2 regions of the Sphingobium sp. WTD-1 genome follow, and region 1 is predicted to be linked to the other one. Evidence: riboswitches for the same ligand, from Rfam matches in the RefSeq annotation. Region 1 holds a riboswitch; the other holds the start of a gene.
The links. A riboswitch is a leader RNA that binds a small molecule or an ion and turns the genes downstream of it on or off. The one in region 1 is predicted to bind thiamine pyrophosphate.
Positions count from the first base shown of each region.

Region 2: it holds a riboswitch for thiamine pyrophosphate, as region 1 does, so the genes downstream of both, N6H05_RS23120 (TonB-dependent receptor) here and thiC (phosphomethylpyrimidine synthase ThiC) in region 1, are expected to answer to the same signal.

Region 1 covers NZ_CP119127.1:662,006-671,405, forward strand. Annotated here, with positions in the region: gene thiC (phosphomethylpyrimidine synthase ThiC) at 1-1,402, opposite strand, end outside; TPP riboswitch at 1,457-1,566, opposite strand; gene N6H05_RS03420 (hypothetical protein) at 1,675-1,959, shown strand; gene N6H05_RS03425 (prolyl oligopeptidase family serine peptidase) at 1,979-4,078, shown strand; gene N6H05_RS03430 (transglutaminase family protein) at 4,233-7,565, shown strand; gene N6H05_RS03435 (circularly permuted type 2 ATP-grasp protein) at 7,569-9,400, shown strand, end outside.
Region 2 covers NZ_CP119127.1:4,654,488-4,663,887, forward strand. Annotated here, with positions in the region: gene N6H05_RS23120 (TonB-dependent receptor) at 1-1,059, opposite strand, end outside; TPP riboswitch at 1,089-1,198, opposite strand; gene N6H05_RS23125 (glutathione S-transferase family protein) at 1,282-1,956, shown strand; gene N6H05_RS23130 (hypothetical protein) at 1,961-2,599, shown strand; gene ndk (nucleoside-diphosphate kinase) at 2,774-3,196, opposite strand; gene N6H05_RS23140 (DNA polymerase III subunit chi) at 3,310-3,747, opposite strand; gene N6H05_RS23145 (leucyl aminopeptidase) at 3,753-5,198, opposite strand; gene N6H05_RS23150 (LPS-assembly protein LptD) at 5,378-7,642, shown strand; gene N6H05_RS23155 (peptidylprolyl isomerase) at 7,729-9,093, shown strand; gene pdxA (4-hydroxythreonine-4-phosphate dehydrogenase PdxA) at 9,071-9,400, shown strand, end outside.

The sequences.
Region 1 (9,400 bases):
AGAGCATCGCCGTGCCATACCAGCCGATCTGCGCCGCGCCGATCCCGCTGGTGATATGGTCATAGCCCGGCGCGATGTCGGTGGTGAGCGGCCCCAGCGTATAGAAGGGCGCTTCGCCGCAGACCTGGAGCTGCTTTTCCATATTCTCCTTGATCTTGTGCATGGGCACATGACCCGGCCCTTCGATCATCACCTGCACATCCTGTTTCCAGGCGCGGTGGGTCAGTTCGCCCAGCGTGTAGAGTTCGGAGAATTGGGCTTCGTCATTGGCGTCGGCGATCGAGCCGGGGCGCAGGCCATCGCCCAGCGAATAGGCGATGTCATAGGCCTTCATGATCTCCGTAATCTCGTCGAAATGATCGTAGAGGAAGCTCTCCTTGTGGTGCGCCAGGCACCATTTCGCCATGATCGATCCGCCGCGCGAGACGATGCCGGTGACGCGCCTGGCCGCCATCGGGATATAGGCGAGGCGCACGCCCGCATGGATGGTGAAATAGTCGACGCCCTGTTCGGCCTGTTCGATGAGGGTATCGCGGAAGATATCCCAGGTCAGCTCCTCGGCGATGCCGCCGACCTTTTCGAGCGCCTGATAGATGGGGACGGTGCCGATCGGCACGGGCGAGTTGCGGATGATCCATTCGCGTGTGTCGTGGATGTTGCGGCCGGTGGAGAGGTCCATCACCGTGTCGGCGCCCCAGCGGATCGACCAGACCAGCTTGTCGACTTCGGACGCGACATCGGAGGCGACAGCGCTGTTGCCGATATTGGCGTTGATCTTCACCAGGAAATTGCGACCGATTGCCATCGGCTCGGATTCCGGGTGATTGATGTTGGACGGGATGATGGCGCGACCACGGGCGACTTCATCGCGGACGAATTCGGGCGTCACATAGTCGGGGATGGAGGCGCCCCAGCTTTCGCCGTCGCGGACATATTCCTTCAGGCGGGCGCGGCCGAGATTCTCCCGCTCCGCCACATATTCCATTTCCGGGGTGATGATGCCGCGCCGGGCATAATGCATCTGGGAGACGTTCATGCCGGGCTTGGCGCGCAGCGGGCGCTTCACGACATTGGGGAAAGGCTGGACGCCGCCCGAGCGATCGGGGCCTTTGAGGCCATTATCTTCCGGTCGGATTTCGCGCGCGTCATATTCCTCGACATCGTCGCGCTCGCGGATCCAGTCGCGGCGCAGCTGCTGGAGGCCGGCCATGATGTCGATATGCGCGTCCGGATCGGTATAGGGGCCGGACGTGTCATAGACTCGGACCGGCGGCTCGCCGCTGCCCGGTTCCAGATGGATTTCGCGCATGGCGACCTTGCGCGGGCCGACATGGATCTTCTTCGAGCCGCGAATGGCTCCCGTAGTAACGCGCATTTCGGTGCGGGCGGGGACGTCTGCCATATTGTCTCTCTCCTTCAGGCGGAAAGAGAGTGCGGGCGGTGTCACGGGGCGAGTGGCACGACGCGCTTCCCTCCCTACGCCAGTGTCAACTGGATCAGGTTCAGCGGGTCGCGGCCACAAAGCCGCCTCTCAACCGTCTGCGGACGGTCCCCCGGGGATATGGGCATTGGATAGCGCAAGCGCGGCGGCAGGGGAAGCCCCTCGCGATCCGCTTGCCTTGCGCCGGGGCGATGGAAACCATAATTGGGAAGGGCCACAGCAAGAGGCCGATCGTGCGGAACAGCCAGCCACCCCATCCCGATTCCGAGAAAGCCCGGCGCAAGGCGTTGCGGCATGAGATGCGGATGGTGGCGGTGCGGCCGCGGCGCTGGGGGCTGTGGCTGCTGACGCTGGGGGCGCTGCTGCTGATCCTGCCGTCGGCCTTTGGCGTTCACAGCCTGATGGGCTGGTCGCCGATGCTGCTGGGGCTGGTCGCCTGTGCTGCGGCACTGCCCTTGCTGGTGGCGGGGGCGGTGCTGCGACGGCGTTACCTGCGGGGACAGCTCGCGCGGGATTGAGGACAATGAGCGGGGCGCAATGAAGAGGTTTTTGACGATGGTTTCTGCTGCCCTGCTGACCGGCGCTGCTGCGCCCGCCCCCGACGCGCCTGCCGACGATCCGTTCGTCTGGCTGGAGGACTGGACCGGGCCGCGCGCAATGCAGTGGGTGGAGGCGGAGAACAAGGCGACCGTCGTCACGCTGCAGGGCGATCCGCGCTATGCCGGCTATTACAGGCAAGCGCTGGCGATCGCATCGGCCAAGGACCGGATCGCGATGCCGATGCTGATCCACGGCCGCATCTATAATTTCTGGCGCGATGCCGACCATCCGCAGGGCGTGTGGCGTTATACGTCCGAGGCTGATTATGCATCGGCGTCGCCGAGCTGGACGACGGTGCTGGACCTGGATGCCTTGTCCAGAGCGGAAGGCAGGAAATGGGTGTGGAAGGGCGCCACCATCCTCGACCCCGAGGAACGGATCGCGCTGCTGGCGCTGTCGGACGGCGGCGAGGATGCTGTGCGGCTGCGCGAGTTCGACCTGGTCGACGGCCGGTTCGTGCCGGGCGGGTTCGACATTCCCAATGCCAAGCAGAATGCCGAATGGCTGGACAAGGATAGGCTGCTGCTGTCGCGCGACTGGGGGGCGGAAAGCCTGACCAAATCGGGCTACCCCTTCATCATCAAGACGCTGAAGCGCGGGCAGAAACTGGACGACGCACAGGAGCTGTTTCGCGGCGCGGCGAGCGACCAGCTGATGTCGATGCCCATCCTGCTGAGCGATGGCCAGGGCAATCGGGCGGCCTTCCTGTTTCGCGGCGTCACCTTCTTCGGCAACGAGACCTGGCTGCTGACGGCGCAGGGGACGAAGCGGCTGGCGCTGCCGGCCAAAAGCCAGTTGCAGGGCATGGTCGACGGGCAGGTGCTGATCCAGACCAGCGAGGCGTGGCAGAGCGGCGGCGTAACCGTGCCGGCGGGGGCGCTGGCGAGCGTGGCGCTGAAAGCGTTGCAGGAGGGCGGGGTGCTGGCGCCCGAGATTTTGTTCGCGCCGACGCCACGCCAGTCGATCGACAGGGTGGTGGCGACGAAGAACCGGGTCGTGCTGAGCCTCAATGACAATGTGCGCGGGCGGGTGCGGGTCTATGCGCGCGGGGCAAAGGGATGGAGCGCGCAGCCGGTCGACCTGCCCGACAATGCGACGATCAGCACGGTCGCCGCATCCGACAAGAGCGACAAGGTCTATCTGAGCGTCGCGGGCTTCCTGGCGCCGACGACATTATGGACGATGGACGCGGCCGACCCGAAACCGGTGCAGGTGAAGGCGATGCCGGCGCGGTTCGATGCGGCGGGGCTGGTGGTCGAGCAGTTCGAGGCAGTGTCGAGCGACGGGACCAAGATTCCCTATTTCATCGTCCACAAGAAGGGGATGACGCCCGACGGCAGCACGCCGACGATCATGACCGCCTATGGCGGCTTCGAGGTGCCGATGACGCCCAGCTATGCCGCGATCACCGGCAAGCTGTGGCTGGAGCGGGGCAATAGTTTCGTGCTGGCCAATATCCGCGGCGGCGGCGAGTTCGGCCCGGCCTGGCATGAGGCGGGCCTCAAGACCAGGCGCCAGATCATCTATGATGATTTCGCGGCGGTGGCGCAGGATATATTCACGCGCAAGCTGTCGAGCCCGCAGAAGTTCGGCATCTATGGCGGATCCAATGGCGGGCTGCTGATGGGGGTGGAGTTCAACCAGCATCCCGAGTTGTGGAACGGGGTGGTGATCCAGGTGCCGCTGCTCGACATGATCCGATACGAGCAGATCGCGGCCGGTGCATCCTGGGTCGATGAATATGGCAGCGTGTCGGTGCCGGAGGAAAAGGCGTTCCTCGAGAAGATTTCGCCCTATGCCAATATCCGCAAGGGGGGGACCTATCCCACGCCCTATATCTGGACCACGACCAAGGACGACCGGGTCGGGCCGCAGCATGCGCGCAAGTTCGCCGCGCGGCTGAAGGATCATGGCCTGCCCTATCTCTTCTACGAGGATACCGCCGGCGGCCATTCGGGCGACGCCGATATCGAGCAGGGCGCCCGGTTGCAGGCGATGCAGATGGTCTATTTCAGCCAAAGGCTGGAGGGGAAATAGGGGTGCAAAAGGAAGCGGGATCCCGGATCAAGTCCGGGATGACGTCGTTCAATGAGGGGATAGCCGGGGCTTACGCGAACGGAAATTGCGAGAATCTTTGGCCAAGCGACAGTTTCGCATTGCATTGCAGCAAAGCGTGGTTTCTGATCGCATCATGCTCAAGGCCGCGCTGCACCACCTGACCGCCTATCGCTACAACCGCCCGATCCGTCTGGGTCCGCAAGTGATAAGATTGCGGCCCGCGCCGCACAGTCGCACCAAGATCCCCAATTATGCGCTGAAGATCGAGCCGGCGAACCATTTCCTCAACTGGCAGCAAGACCCGCACGGCAACTGGCTGGCACGGATCGTCTTTCCCGATCCGGTCGACCATTTCAGTATCGAGGTCGACCTGCTGGCCGATCTGGATATCATCAACCCGTTCGACTTCTTCGTCGAACCCTATGCGGAAAATTACCCCTTCACCTATGACGAGCAGCTGGAGACCGATCTGGCCGCTTATTATGACGTCGAGGCGCAGGGGCCGCTGTTCGAGGCGCTGGTCGCGCAGCATGCGTCGTTCGAGGGACGGACGATCGATTTCCTCGTCGATGTGAACAGCAAGCTGCAACAGCGCATCGGCTACGTCATCCGCATGGAAACCGGGGTGCAGACGCCCGAGGAGACGCTGGACATCGGCACCGGATCGTGCCGCGATTCCGCCTGGCTGCTGGTGCAGCTGCTGCGACGCCTCGGCTTTGCCGCCCGCTTCGTGTCGGGCTATTCGATTCAACTTGTTGCCGATGTAGAGCCGATCGAAGGGCCCAAGGGCGTCACCCAGGATGTGGTCGACCTGCATGCCTGGGCCGAGGCCTATGTGCCCGGCGCCGGCTGGATCGCGCTTGATGCGACCAGCGGCATGTTTGCGGGCGAGGGCCATATCCCGCTCTGCGCCACGCCCCATTATCGGTCCGCCGCGCCGATCAGCGGCATGGCCGAACCGGCCGAGGTCGATTTCAATTTTGCGATGAATGTCAGCCGCATTGCCGAAGCGGTGCGGATCACCAAGCCCTTTACCGAGGGGCGCTGGGCGTCGCTGATGGCGCTGGGCGAACAGGTGGACGCCGACCTGATCGCGCAGGATGTGCGGCTGACCACCGGCGGCGAGCCGACCTTCGTCGCGGTCGACGACCCGCAGGCCGGCGAATGGAATGGTGATGCGGTGGGGCCGACCAAGGCGGGCTATGCCGACCGACTGATCCGGCGGCTGCGCGACCGCTTTGCGCCGGGCGCGCTGCTGCACCATGGCCAGGGCAAATGGTATCCGGGCGAAAGCCTGCCGCGCTGGGGCTATTCGATCTACTGGCGAGCGGACGGCGTACCGATCTGGCGCGATGCCGGGCTGATCGCGGGCGAGCCGGAGGCGGGCGATACGACCATTACCGCCGAGGATGCCGGCCGCTTCCTGACCGCCATGGCGGACGGGCTGGGGGTCGAGACGGACTTCGTCCAGCCGGTGTTCGAGGATGCACTGGCCTGGTCGGTGAAGGAGGCGGAACTCCCCGCCAATACCGAGCCGGGCGACCCCAAGTTCGACAATCCCGAGGAGCGCAGCCGGATGGTGCGCGCGTTCGAGGGCGGCCTTTCCAAGACGGTGGGCTATGTGCTGCCGATCCAGCGCTGGCAGACGCAGGCGAGCGCGCCGCGCTGGCAGAGCGAGGTGTGGAAGGTGCGGCGCAAGGCGCTGTTCGCGGTGCCGGGGGATTCCGCACTGGGATACCGCCTGCCGCTGGGCACCCTGCCCTATGTGCCGCCGTCCGATTTCCCCTATATCCACCCGCAGGATACGAGCGAACCGCGCGAACCGCTGGCCGATTATCGTGCCGAGGCGGAAGCCCCGGCAGAACGGTTCGAGCGGTCCGAGGTGACTCAGGCCGAGCATCAGGACCGACATGAACAGGTGTTCATCGAAGGGGCGGTGCGCACCGCTGTCACGGTGGAGCCGCGCGGCAATTTCCTGTCCGTCTTCATTCCGCCGGTGAAGACGCTGGACGATTATCTGGAGTTGATTGCGCAGGTCGAGAAGGTGGCCGAGGCGACCCGCATCCCGGTGCGGATCGAGGGCTATGCGCCGCCGTCCGACCCGCGCGTCAACGTGCTGAAGGTGACGCCCGACCCCGGCGTGGTCGAGGTGAATATCCAGCCGGCGACAAGCTGGGCGGAAACGGTGGCGATCACCCAGGGCGTCTATGAGGATGCCCGCGAGGTGAAGATGACCGCCGACAAGTTCATGGTCGATGGCCGGTCGGTCGGCACCGGCGGCGGCAATCATCTGGTGCTGGGCGGGGCGAGCGTCAACGACAGCCCGTTCATCCGCCGGCCGGACTTGCTCAAGAGCTTCGTCCTCTACTGGCAGCGGCACCCCGCGCTCTCCTATCTGTTTTCCGGCATGTTCATCGGCCCGACCAGCCAGGCGCCGCGCATCGACGAGGCGCGGCACGACAGCCTGTATGAACTGGAGATCGCGCTGGCGCAGGTGCCCAATCCGGTGCGCGACGGCGCGGACAAGCTGCCGCCGCCCTGGCTGGTCGACCGGCTGTTCCGCAACCTGCTGGTCGACGTGACCGGCAACACCCACCGCACCGAAATCTGCATCGACAAGCTGTTCTCGCCCGATGGGCCGACCGGGCGCCTGGGCCTCGTCGAGTTTCGCGGGTTCGAGATGCCGCCAGACCCGCAGATGAGCCTGGCCCAGCAATTGCTGCTGCGCGCGCTGACCGCCTGGTTCTGGCGCGAGCCGCAGCAGGGCAATCTGGTGCGCTGGGGCACGGCGCTGCACGACCGTTTCTTCCTGGGCCATTTCGTCTGGGCCGATTTCCTGGAGGTGCTGAACGACCTGCGCCAGGCGGGCTATGATTTCGATCCCAACTGGTTCGAGGCGCAGCGCCAGTTCCGCTTCCCGGTGCATGGCAGCGTGGAGGCCGGCGGCGTCGGGCTGGAAATCAGCCATGCGCTGGAGCCGTGGAACGTGCTGGGTGAAACCGGCGCGATCGGCGGCACCGTGCGCTATGTCGACAGTTCGACCGAGCGGTTGCAGGTGCGCGCGTCGGGCCTGGTCGCCGGGCGCCATATCGTCAGCTGCAACGGCCGGCGGGTGCCGATGACGCCGACCGGCGTGCCGGGCGAGGCGGTGGGCGGCGTGCGGTACAAGGCATGGGCGCCGGCCAATTGCCTGCACCCGAATCTGCCCGCCAATGCGCCGCTGACCTTCGATGTCTTCGACAGCTGGAGCGGCCGGTCGCTGGGCGGCTGCGTCTATCATGTCGCCCATCCGGGCGGGCGCAATTATGACGATGTGCCGATCAACAGCTATGAGGCGGAGGCGCGGCGCAAGGCGCGGTTCCAGGATCATGGCCATACGCCCGGCCCGGTCGACATGCCGCCGGCCGAACCCCCGAGCGAATTTCCGATGACGCTGGACCTTCGGTTCAGGCATCCCGAATATTAGACGATGACCGACTCGCCTGTCCTGCCGGGTCTCGAAGCGTCCGGCTGGGCCGGCGACTATCTGGCGCGCGCGTCGGGCGGCGACCTGTTCGCCGGGGCGCCCGCGGAGATGGCGCCCCGCTGGCGGGCGATGCTGGATCGCCTGTCGGAACAGGGACAGGGCGATCCCGCGACGCTAGCCGGCAATGTCGAGCGACAGGCGCAGGATCTGGGCCTGGCGTTCCGCCTGACCGGCGACGAGCAGGAGCGGCCCTGGCCGCTGAGCCCGATCCCGATGCTGATCGGCGCGGGCGAATGGACCCGGATCGAGCAGGGGCTGATGCAGCGGGCCGAGCTGCTGGAGCGGGTGATCAGCGACATCTACAGCGGCCAGAGCCTGGTGCGCGAGGGCAAGCTGCCCGCCACGGTGGTGACCGGCAGCCCGCATTATTGGCGGGTGATGACCGGCGCGGCGCCACCGCGCGGCCATTATCTCCATTTCTATGCAGCGGACCTCGGGCGCGGGCCGGACGGCGAATGGCGGGTGCTGGCCGACCGGGTGCGCACGCCCGTGGGCGTCGGCTATGCGCTGGAGAACAGGCTGGCGCTGTCGCGCGCGACCGGCGACCTGCTCGGCGCGATGAACACGAGGCGGCTGGCGCCCTTCTTCGCCGATCTGCGCCGGGGCCTGGCGGTCGATTGCCAGCGCGCCGATCCGCGCATCGGCCTGCTGACGCCGGGCCGGTTCAACCAGAGCTATGCCGAACAGGCGCATCTGGCCCGTTATCTGGGCCTGATGCTGGTCGAGGGCGATGACCTGATCGTCAGCGACGGCCGCCTGTTCGTGCGCACGATCGAGGGGCTGAAGCGGATCGACGGGCTGTGGCGCTGGATGGACAGCCGCTTCCTCGACCCGCTGGCGTTCGACGGGGAATCGCGGATCGGCGTGCCCGACCTTTATGATGCCTGCGCGCGCGGCGGGCTGATGGTCAGCAACTGGCCCGGCGCGGGCGTGATCGAGGCGCGGGCCTTTGCCGCCTTCCTGCCGCAACTGGCCAAGGCGCTGCTGGGCACCGAATTGCTGCTGCCCAATATCGCCACCTGGTGGTGCGGGCAGGAGCGCGAGCGCGGCCATGTGACCGGCCATCTGGACGAATTGCTGGTGGCATCGGCGTTCGACCGCGATGCGGCGGGGCTTGGCTCGGCCCGGTCGGTGCAGGGGTCGACGCTGGACGCGGACCAGCGCGCGACCTTGCTGGAGACGATGGCGCGGCGCCCGATGGACTATGTCGGGCAGGAGGTGGTGAAATTGTCCACCACCCCGGCGATCGTCGGCGGGCGCCTCACCCCCCTGCCCTTCACCCTGCGCGTGTTCGTGGCGCGCGATGGGCTGGGGCAATGGCGGATCATGCCGGGCGCCTTTGCGCGGCTGGCCGCCCATGGCGATATCCGCGCGGCGCTGATGGGCGAAGGCGACATGTCGGCCGACATGTGCGTGATCGACAGCCAGCCGGTGCCGCCCGATACGCTGTTGGGCGACGGTGGCGCGCCGGCGATCCGGCGGATCGGAGGGCTGTTGCCGACCAAGGCGGCGGACAATCTCTACTGGCTGGGCCGCTATATCGAGCGGACCGAAATGACGCTGCGGGTGATCCGCGCGGTGGTGGGCGAATCGATCGAGGTCGATATGGGGCCGTCGTCGGATTCGCCGACCATGGCGCGGCTGGCGGGGCAGCTTGCCCTATGGGGGGCCACTGGAAACGCGGCGCAGCCGGTCGGCGCGCTATGCGCGCAGGCGCTGGGCGATGCGCGCCAGCCCGGCAGCGTGCGCGCGCTGATGGGCGTGGTCGCCAATAT
Region 2 (9,400 bases), 1.1 Mb from region 1:
GACCGCACCGGGCAGGTCGATCGGCTGGGTCAGTTCCTCGGTGCCCAGATAATTGCCGGTGGTGGCGAGCTGCGTGCCATAGGGCGAATTGCCATGCCCCATCTGCAGATAGGCGCTGCTGTCGAAGCTCAGCGTGTCACTCAGCTTCAGGTGGACGGGCGCCGCGACATAGAAATTGCGGAACGGCGCGCGATAGAGGCGCCAGTAGTTGGTATTCCCCTCGCTATAGGCCTCGTCGAAATTATAGCCCCGGCCAGAGGCTTCCCAGTCCGTCTTGCTGGGGCTGGGATAGGTCGATGTCTTGGCGTCGTTGAAGGAAAAGGCGATGCTCGCCCGGTTGCCCTCGCCCCATTCGTTCAGCAGCTTGGCATCGATATGCTGGCGCTGGTCATGTCCCGCCCCGCGCCAGTTGTCGGCACGGTTGTTGGAATAGGAAATGAAAGCCTTCAGCCCGGTCGACCCGATCCGTCCCGTGTCGATCCGCGCAAAGACGCGCCGTTCGTCATAGGAACCGACCGACAGGTTGACGAGGCCGCCCGCCTCGGCCCTGGGATCATCCAGCGTCAGCGACAACAGGCCACCGGCCGCCGCCACCACCGGCGAGTCAATGTCTGCCGCGCCCTGCGCCAGCATCACCTGCCGCACATTCTCCGCATCGGCGAATTGCGAGGGATAGGCATAATAATAGCCGATGTCGTTCTGCGGCGCGCCTTCCATCAGCACGCCGATCTGGTCCTGGCCCAGGCCGCGCAGCGTCAGGCTGGACGATGCCGACAGGCCATAGGGGTCGCTGGACGAGACATTGGCGCCGGGCAGCAGGTTGACCAGCTGGAACGCATTGAGCGTCGGCGCCTGCTTGATGATGAAGTCGGTGGAGATCGCGCTGACCGCCTTGGGCGCGCTCTGGTCGGGCAACAGGCCTTCGGGGTCGGGATGGCCGACGACCTGGATATTGGTCGACTGGTCCAGCTCATCCTCCGCCATCGCGGGCGATGCGATCATCAACAGGGCCAGCGTCAGGCAGGCGCTTCCAACATGGGGCAATCGGGCAGTCTTCATCTCACGTCCACTCCACAGGAGGGACGACGGACCTGCCGCCTTGCCCTCCCTACGCCGGTATCAGCCGGATCAGGTTCAGCGGGTCGTGGTCTGCTGACCACCTCTCAGCCGCGCATGAGCGGCCCCCCGGGGATGGCCGCCCCTTAGGCGTTTCGACGCGAAGTGGAAAGCCCTCTCTATCGGCTCTCGACTTATCGAAGCCCGCCCGGCTAAGACATGGCCATGATGAAGCTGTTCATTGGCAACAAGGCCTATTCGAGCTGGTCACTGCGCGGCTGGCTGGCATGCAAGCTGTCCGGCCTTCCGTTCGAGGAAGTGGTGGTCCCCCTCTATGACGAGGAATGGGAAAAGCGTCGCGAGGGCGATGAGTTCGCCCCCTCCTCCGGCAAGGTGCCGATCCTGTGGGATGGCGACGACATCGTCGTGTGGGACAGCCTGGCCATCGTCGAATATCTCAATGAAAAGGCCGGGGGCGACCAGTTCTGGCCGACCGATCCAGGCGCTCGCGCCATGGCTCGCTCGATGGCAGCCGAAATGCACAGCAGCTTCGCCGCGCTCCGCCGCGAGCACAGCATGAACATCCGCCAGATCTATGATCCGGTCCCGCCGTCGGAAGCCGTCGCCCACGACATCAGCCGGATCATGCAGCTCTGGGCCCAGGCCCGCGCCCGTTATGGTGGCGAGGGCGATTTACTTTTCGGCGAGTTCGGCGCCGTCGACCTGATGTTCGCGCCGGTCGTTACCCGCTTCATCACCTATCAGCTGCCGGTCGCCCGCTTTGCCGAAGCCTATATGCGCGCGATCATCGCCCATCCCTGGATGCAGGAATGGATCGGCGAGGCGCAGGCCGAGGAATGGGTGATCGACAAGTTCGAAGTCCCGCCACAGACGGCCTGATCCGATGAGCGACAGCCCCGAGGCCAAGCAGGAGACCCGCAAGGAGGAAGCCGCCCGTATCCGCCGACGCTGGATCACGCTTGGTGAGTTGCTGGCGGTGGCCGCCGTGCTGATCTCCGCCCTCACCCTCTATCTCAACTGGGCCGACAAGAAGGACGAGCGCGCCAGCAAGGCCGCCGAAAGCAGCAAGGCCTCCGCCCGCGCCGCCCGGCTGGTGCTGAACGCCGCAGCCGATGGCGACAGCCGGCTGACGCTCAAGCCCGCCGATCCCGATCAGCTGGTGCAGAGCCAGACCATCCATTTCCCCAGGGCGCTCGGCATCGCCCCGGTCGACACCACCGGCGAACCGCGGATCGAGGCCGGCTGGTTCGAGGATGCCCTGAAAAAGGCGCGCAACGCCGCCAAGCTGCCCGACGACAGCATCGGCGACGAGAAACTGCCGGTGACCATCGTCACCCAGTTCGTCGTCAATGGCGACACGCACAGCGATTCCACCGTCTACGACATCGGCTATGGCATCGCCGGCAAATGGCTGTCCGGCCACAAGCTGACCCTGCGCGGCCTGTCCCTGGTCAGCCACGCCCAGGGCGCCGACGCCCAGGCAAAGATCGACGCCCGCTGGGCCCGCCAGACAAAAGGCTAGGGCTGCACGGCCAAGTTCGGACAGGCCGCAAGCTGACGTCTCAGTTCCTCCCCAAGCTTGCTTGGGGAGGATTACGGACAGTCGCCTACCACCGATCATCCCCAGCAACAAAAAACCCGGCCGCTCCTTGGGGGAGCGCCGGGCCTTTTGCTCGTCCGGGGACGGGTGTCGGGTTTAGCCGACGATTTCTTCGGGCTTGAAGAAATAGGCGATCTCGATCGCGGCATTTTCTTCGCTGTCCGAACCATGGACCGAATTGGCTTCGATCGATTCGGCCAGTTCCTTGCGGATGGTGCCGGCGTCGGCATTGGCCGGATTGGTGGCGCCCATGATGTCGCGGTTGCGGGTCACGGCGTTTTCGCCTTCCAGAACCTGGACGACGACCGGGCCCGAGATCATGAAGGCGACCAGGTCAGCAAAGAAGGGGCGTTCCTTGTGAACGGCATAGAAGCCTTCAGCCTGTTCGCGGCTCATGCGGATGCGCTTGGAAGCGACGACGCGCAGGCCGGCTTCTTCCAGCATCTTGGTGACGGCGCCGGTCAGGTTGCGACGGGTTGCGTCGGGCTTGATGATCGAAAAAGTGCGCGTGACGGCCATGGCCCTCATAACTCCGGATTGTTGGAATAAAGTTGCGCGCCCTTTAGACCGGGGCGAATGACTTCGCAAGAGGGGGGCAAGGGGCCTTCGTATCAGCCCCTATTTCCCGGCGTTCAGGGCCCCTGCACCCATTTGCGGCCTTCCTGCCGCCAGAAGCGCGGGGTCACGCCCTCGCGCTTGCTAAGCGCGCGCCAACTGGCCCGCGCCCCGTCGATCGTGTCCGCGTCGAAGAAATAGAAGGCGCGATCGAAGCCCAGCGCCTCCTCGCGCCACACCCCATCCGCCAGCGCGATATGCCTGGCGCCATTGGCCGCATCGCAGCTCTGCGCCAGCAGCACCGGCTGGGCGGCGTCCACCCCGTCGCCTGCCAGGCCGTTGGCCAGGAAGCTTTCGGGTGGCCCCGCCCATAGCCCCGCCGATATGCGGGCCAGCCGTTCCGGCTCGTCGGCCACCACCAGCAGCCGCGCGCCCATGTCCAGGATGCGCGCCGCGATCGCAGGCAGCACCCCTTCCACGGGATCCCGGCTCAGCTGGTAGAAGTCGACCTGCACCGGCTTCAGCGCTCGAACTTGTCGGCCACCAGCTGGTCGATCAGGCGCACGCCATAGCCGGTCGCGCCCTTGTCGGCGGTGGCGCCGGGCTTGTCCGACCAGACCATGCCGGCAATGTCGAGATGCGCCCACTTCACGCCGTCATTGACGAAGCGCTTGATGAACTGGGCAGCGGTGATCGAGCCAGCGAAGCGCGGGCCGATATTCTTCATGTCGGCGATCGGGCTGTCGATCAGCTTGTCATAGGCCTCCGACAGCGGGAAGCGCCACAGCTTCTCGCCGCTGGTCTTGCCCGCCGCCAGCAGATCGTCGGCCAGCGCATCGTCGTTGGCGAACAGGCCGCCATGCTCGCTGCCGAGCGCGATCATCATCGCGCCGGTCAGGGTGGCGAGGTCGATCACCACTTCGGGTTCATAGGTCTTCTGCGCCCAGGTCACCGCGTCGCACAGCACCAGCCGGCCTTCCGCGTCGGTGTTCAGCACCTCGATCGTCTGGCCCGACATCGACGTCACGATGTCGCCGGGGCGCTGGGCATTGGCGTCGGGCATATTCTCGACCAGGCCACAGATGCCGACGACACGGGCCTTGGCCTTGCGACCGGCCAGCGCCTTCATGGCACCAGCGACGGCGCCGGCGCCGCCCATGTCCCACTTCATGTCTTCCATGCCCGGCCCAGGCTTGAGCGAAATGCCGCCGGTGTCGAAGGTCACGCCCTTGCCGACGAACACCACGGGCTTATCGGCGGCGCCATCGGTGCCGTCCCATTCCATCGCCAGCAGCCGCGCCTCACGCGCAGACCCCTGCGCCACGCCCAGCAGCGCGCCCATGCCGAGGTCCGTCATCGCCGCACGGTCCAGCACGGTGATCTTGACGCCGAGGTCAGCCAGATGCTGGCAGCGCGCGACGAAGCTTTCGGGATAGAGGATGTTGGCCGGTTCCGACACCAGTTCGCGGGTGAAGGCGACACCGGCGGCGACCGCCGACAGCTTGGCCCATTCGGTCTCGGCGCCGGTCGCGACGATCGTCACGGTCGCCAGCGTCGGCTTGGCTTTTTCGGGCTGACGCGTGCGATAGGTGTCGATCCGCCAGCTGCGCAGCAGCGCGCCCAGGCCCAGCCGGGCGGCATCCTCGCCACTGACGCCGGCCGGGAATTCGACCGCTGCGTGGGTCGCGCCGCTGGTTGACAGCTTGGCGGTCAGCGCGCCGCCAGCCCGCTCCAGGTCGGCCGCGCTGCCATTGCCGATGCCCAGCAGCAGGACGCGCAGCACCGCGCCGCCTTCCTCGACGAAGCTCTCGACGCTGCCGCCCGCCTCACCGGCGAAGCGCGCGGCGGCGGCGCCGGCGACCAGCGTGGCCGATGCGGCGAGCGGCAGGCTGTCGACAGTCCCCTTCGCCACGGCAAGGACCAACGTGTCGACCTGGGGGCGCGTGGGGCTGAATTGGATGTCCATCTGGGGGCCTTTTCTCTGGAATGCCGTGTCGTTCTTGTTTCAGCCAGATAGTGCGGCTTTGCCGCTCTGCAAAGCCATTCGGCGGATTTCCGCCGTCCCGAATGCGAGCAGCGATTGCGGCGCGAGCCAAGCAGTGCGATAGGCAGGGACCAGAAGTGCCCACAAAGAGGCCCCTACGCTTGCAGATTTCCGTGTTTCCCCTGTCGTTCAAACAGGCGCTGCTTGCCGGCGCTGCCTCGTCCTGCCTGCTCGCGGCGCCGCTGGCCCATGCGCAACAGGCGCCCGAGCCCAAGCTGAACGAGCCCCAGACGCCGATCAGCGCGCCCGACGCGCCGGTGCCCGACAATGACCAGGAAATCGGCTTCGCCGCCGATACGCTGGAATATGACACCAACAGTCAGGTCGTGACCGCCACCGGCAATGTCCAGTTGCTGCGCGACGGCAACCGGCTGCGCGCCGACAAGATCGTGTGGGACCTCAACACCGGCAAGGTGGAGGCGCAGGGCGCCGTCTCGGTGATCGATCCGGACGGCAATGTCGCCTATGGTGATCGCTTCGATGTCACCGATACGCTGAAGGATGGCGCGGTCGACAATATATTGCTGGTCCTCCAGAAGGGCGGCCGCATGGCCGCGACCAAAGGCGAGCGGGTCAATGGCGTCTATACGCTGCACCACGCCGCCTATACCGGCTGTCCGGTGGAGGGCAGCGACGGCTGTCCCAAGGAACCGACCTGGCAGATCAACGCAGTCAAGGTCGTCTATGACCCGACCAAGCAGCGCGTCTCCTACACCCGCGCCAATGTCGAGCTGTTCGGCCTGCCGCTGATCCCGGTGCCGGGCCTGTCGCATCCGGTCGGCGACGATGGTGGCAGCGGCCTTCTGGTCCCCAATATCCGTTATGACCGGGTCAATGGCTTCGAGGTTGCGGTCCCCTATTATCTCAAGCTCGCACCCAATCGCGACCTGACCGTCACGCCGCACGTCTACAGCGATTCGCTGCCGATGATCGAAGGCAATTTCCGTCATCTCTACGATCGCGGCGCCTATCAGATCACCGGCTATGCCACCTATGGCAGCCGGTCGAGCGGCATCACGCCGACCGATTCGCAAAAGGATATTCGCGGCGCGATCGACGCCAGCGGCGGCATGCAGCTGTCGCCCGAATGGAGCGTCAACGGGTCGATCCGGGTCGCCACTGACCGCACCTTCCTGCGCCGCTACGACATCAGCCGCGACGACCGGCTGCGTTCGACCCTGGGCGTCCAGCGGATCGGCGAGAACAGCTATTTCTCGCTCGCCGGCTGGGCGGTGCAGACGCTGCGCGTCGATGACCCCCAGGGCCAGATGCCGATCGCGCTGCCGGTCATGGACTATCGGCTGCGGATGAAGGATCCGCTGCTCGGCGGTCAGATGCAGTTCCAGGCCAATACGCTGGCGATCACCCGGACCGACGGTCAGGACACCCAGCGCGCCTTTGCCGCGTTCGAATGGAATCTACGCAAGCTGACCGGCCTTGGCCAGGAGGTGAATTTCACCACCTATCTGCGCGGCGACGTCTATCACAGCAGCAACAATCTGCTGACCGACACGATCAGCTATGCCGGCGATCCGGGCTGGAAGGCGCGCGGCATCGCCGCCGCCGCGGTCGACATGCGCTGGCCCTTCATGGGCGAGGCCTTCGGCGGCGTGCAGCGCATCGCCCCGCGCGTCCAGATCGTCGCCTCGCCGCACCTCGCCAACCTGTCGGTGCCCAATGAGGATGCCCGGTCGGTCGATCTGGAGGACAGCAACCTTTTCGCGCTCAACCGCTTCGCGGGCTATGACCGGTTCGAGGATTCGAGCCGCATCACCTATGGCCTGGAATATAATCTGGCACTGCCCGACTTCACGCTCGACGCCAATGTCGGCCAGAGCTACCGGCTCGACAACCGCGCCAGCATCCTGCCCGACGGCACCGGCCTGTCCGACCGCATGTCCGACATCGTCGGCCGCTGGACCGTCCGCTACAAGGATTTCGTCAGCTTCACCCAGCGTTTCCGGGTCGACAAGGACAATCTGGCGGTCCGCCGGAACGAGGTCGACGCGACCGTGGGCAGCAAGAAGACCTATGCCCAGATCAGCTATCTGCGCCTCAACCGCAACGCCAATATCACGCTGGAGGATCTGCAGGACCGCGAGGAACTGCGCCTTGGCGGTCGCATCCAGTTCGCCCGCTTCTGGTCGGTGTTCGGTTCGACCGTCATCGATCTTACCGGCGCGCAGGAAGATCCGGGCACCACGGCCGATGGCTATGAGCCGGTGCGCCAGCGTCTGGGCGTTGCCTATGAGGATGATTGTTTGACGCTGGGCTTTACATGGCGGCGCGACTATCAGACCAACGGTGACGCGCGCGCCGGCAACAGCTTCCAGCTGCGGCTGGCTTTTCGCAATATTGGCATATAAGGAACTGCCTTCCCGCCGTCCGCTCAGGACCGGTTAAGGCGGAACGGGGCATTGGCTCCCGACCGTATTGGAGATTTTTGCCGACGATGCTTTCTGTCGTTTTCTCGCCCAAATCCGTTCGCTCGGGCCTGCGCACCCTGCTTCTGTCCACCGCCCTTCTGGGCATGGCGGCGCAGACCGTGTCGGCCCAGGCCGTCGACGATGACGCCGATCAGGGCCTGAACCTGCCCAAGGACGTCACCATCTTCGGCAAGAATGATCCCAATGTCCGCAAGGCGACGGCGATCGTGAACGGCCGCATCATCACCGGCACCGATGTCGATCAGCGCCTGGCTCTCATCATCACCGCCAATGGCGGCAAGGTGTCGGCCGAGGAAAAGGAACGGCTGCGCGTCCAGGTTTTGCGCAACCTGATCGACGAAACGCTGCAGATTCAGGAAGCGGCGGCCAACGACATCAAGATCGATCCGGCCGAAGTGAACCAGAGCTATGAGCGCGTCGCGGCCAATTTCCGCAAGTCGCCCGACCAGTTCAACCAGTATCTGCGCGAACAGGGCAGTTCGGCCAACAGCATCAAGCGCCAGATCGAGGGCGAACTGGCCTGGAGCCGCCTGCTCCGCCGCAACATCCAGCCCTTCGTCAACGTCTCCGAAGACGAAGTGAAGTCGGTGGTCGATCGCCTCAACGCCGCCAAGGGCAGCGACGAAGTGCGGATCAGCGAAATCTATCTGTCCTCGACGCCGGAAAACCGCGACCAGATCACGGCCAACGCGCGCAACATCATCGAACAGATCAAGCAGGGCGGCAGCTTCGCCGCCTATGCCCGCCAGTTCTCCGAAGCCTCGACCGCCGTCGTCGGCGGCGATCTCGGCTGGGTCCGCCCCAGCCAGCTGCCGACCGAACTGGCGCAGGCCGCCACCGAATTGCAGGTCGGCCAGCTCGCCGGCCCGATCGAGACGGTGGGCGGCATGTCGATCATCTATGTGATGGACAAGCGCAAGGTGCTGACCGCCGATCCGCGCGATTCGCTGCTCAGCCTCAAGCAGCTGTCGGTCCTCTTCCCGGCCGGCACCAGCAAGGAAGCCGCCAGCCAGAAAGCCGCGACCTTCGCCGCCGCGGTCAAGGAGATCAAGGGCTGCGGCCAGGCGAACGAGATCGGTGCCCGCATCGGCGCCGATGTGGTCGACAATGACAATGTGAAGCTGCGCGACCTCCCGCCGCAGCTGCAGGACATTCTCGTCAATCTGCAGGTCGGCGAATCCACCCCGCCCTTCGGTTCGATCAACGATGGCGTCCGCGTCCTGGTCGTCTGCGGCCGCGACGAACCCGCATCGGCCAACGCCCCCAATCCCGAACAGATCCAGGCCCAGCTGGAAGAGGAACGCGTCAACAAGCGCGCCCGCATCTATCTGCGCGATCTTCGCCGCGATGCCGTTATCGAATATAACTGATCCGGGCAGCCTGCCGCCCTTCGCCGTCTCGCTCGGCGACCCGGCGGGCATCGGACCGGAAATCGTCGCCAAGGCGTGGGTCATGCGCGAAGCGCGTGGCCTGCCCGCATTCTTCGCCGTCGGCGATGCCGCATCGTTGCGCGCGGTGTGGCTCGGCCCGATCGAGATCGTCGGATCGCCCGAGGAAGCCGCGCAGGTGTTCGAGCGCGCCCTGCCCTGCATGCAGGTGGCCGAAGCGGGCGAGATCGTGCCCGGCACGCCCAGCATCGACGGCGCCCGCACCGCTTTCCAGGCACTGGAAGTCGCG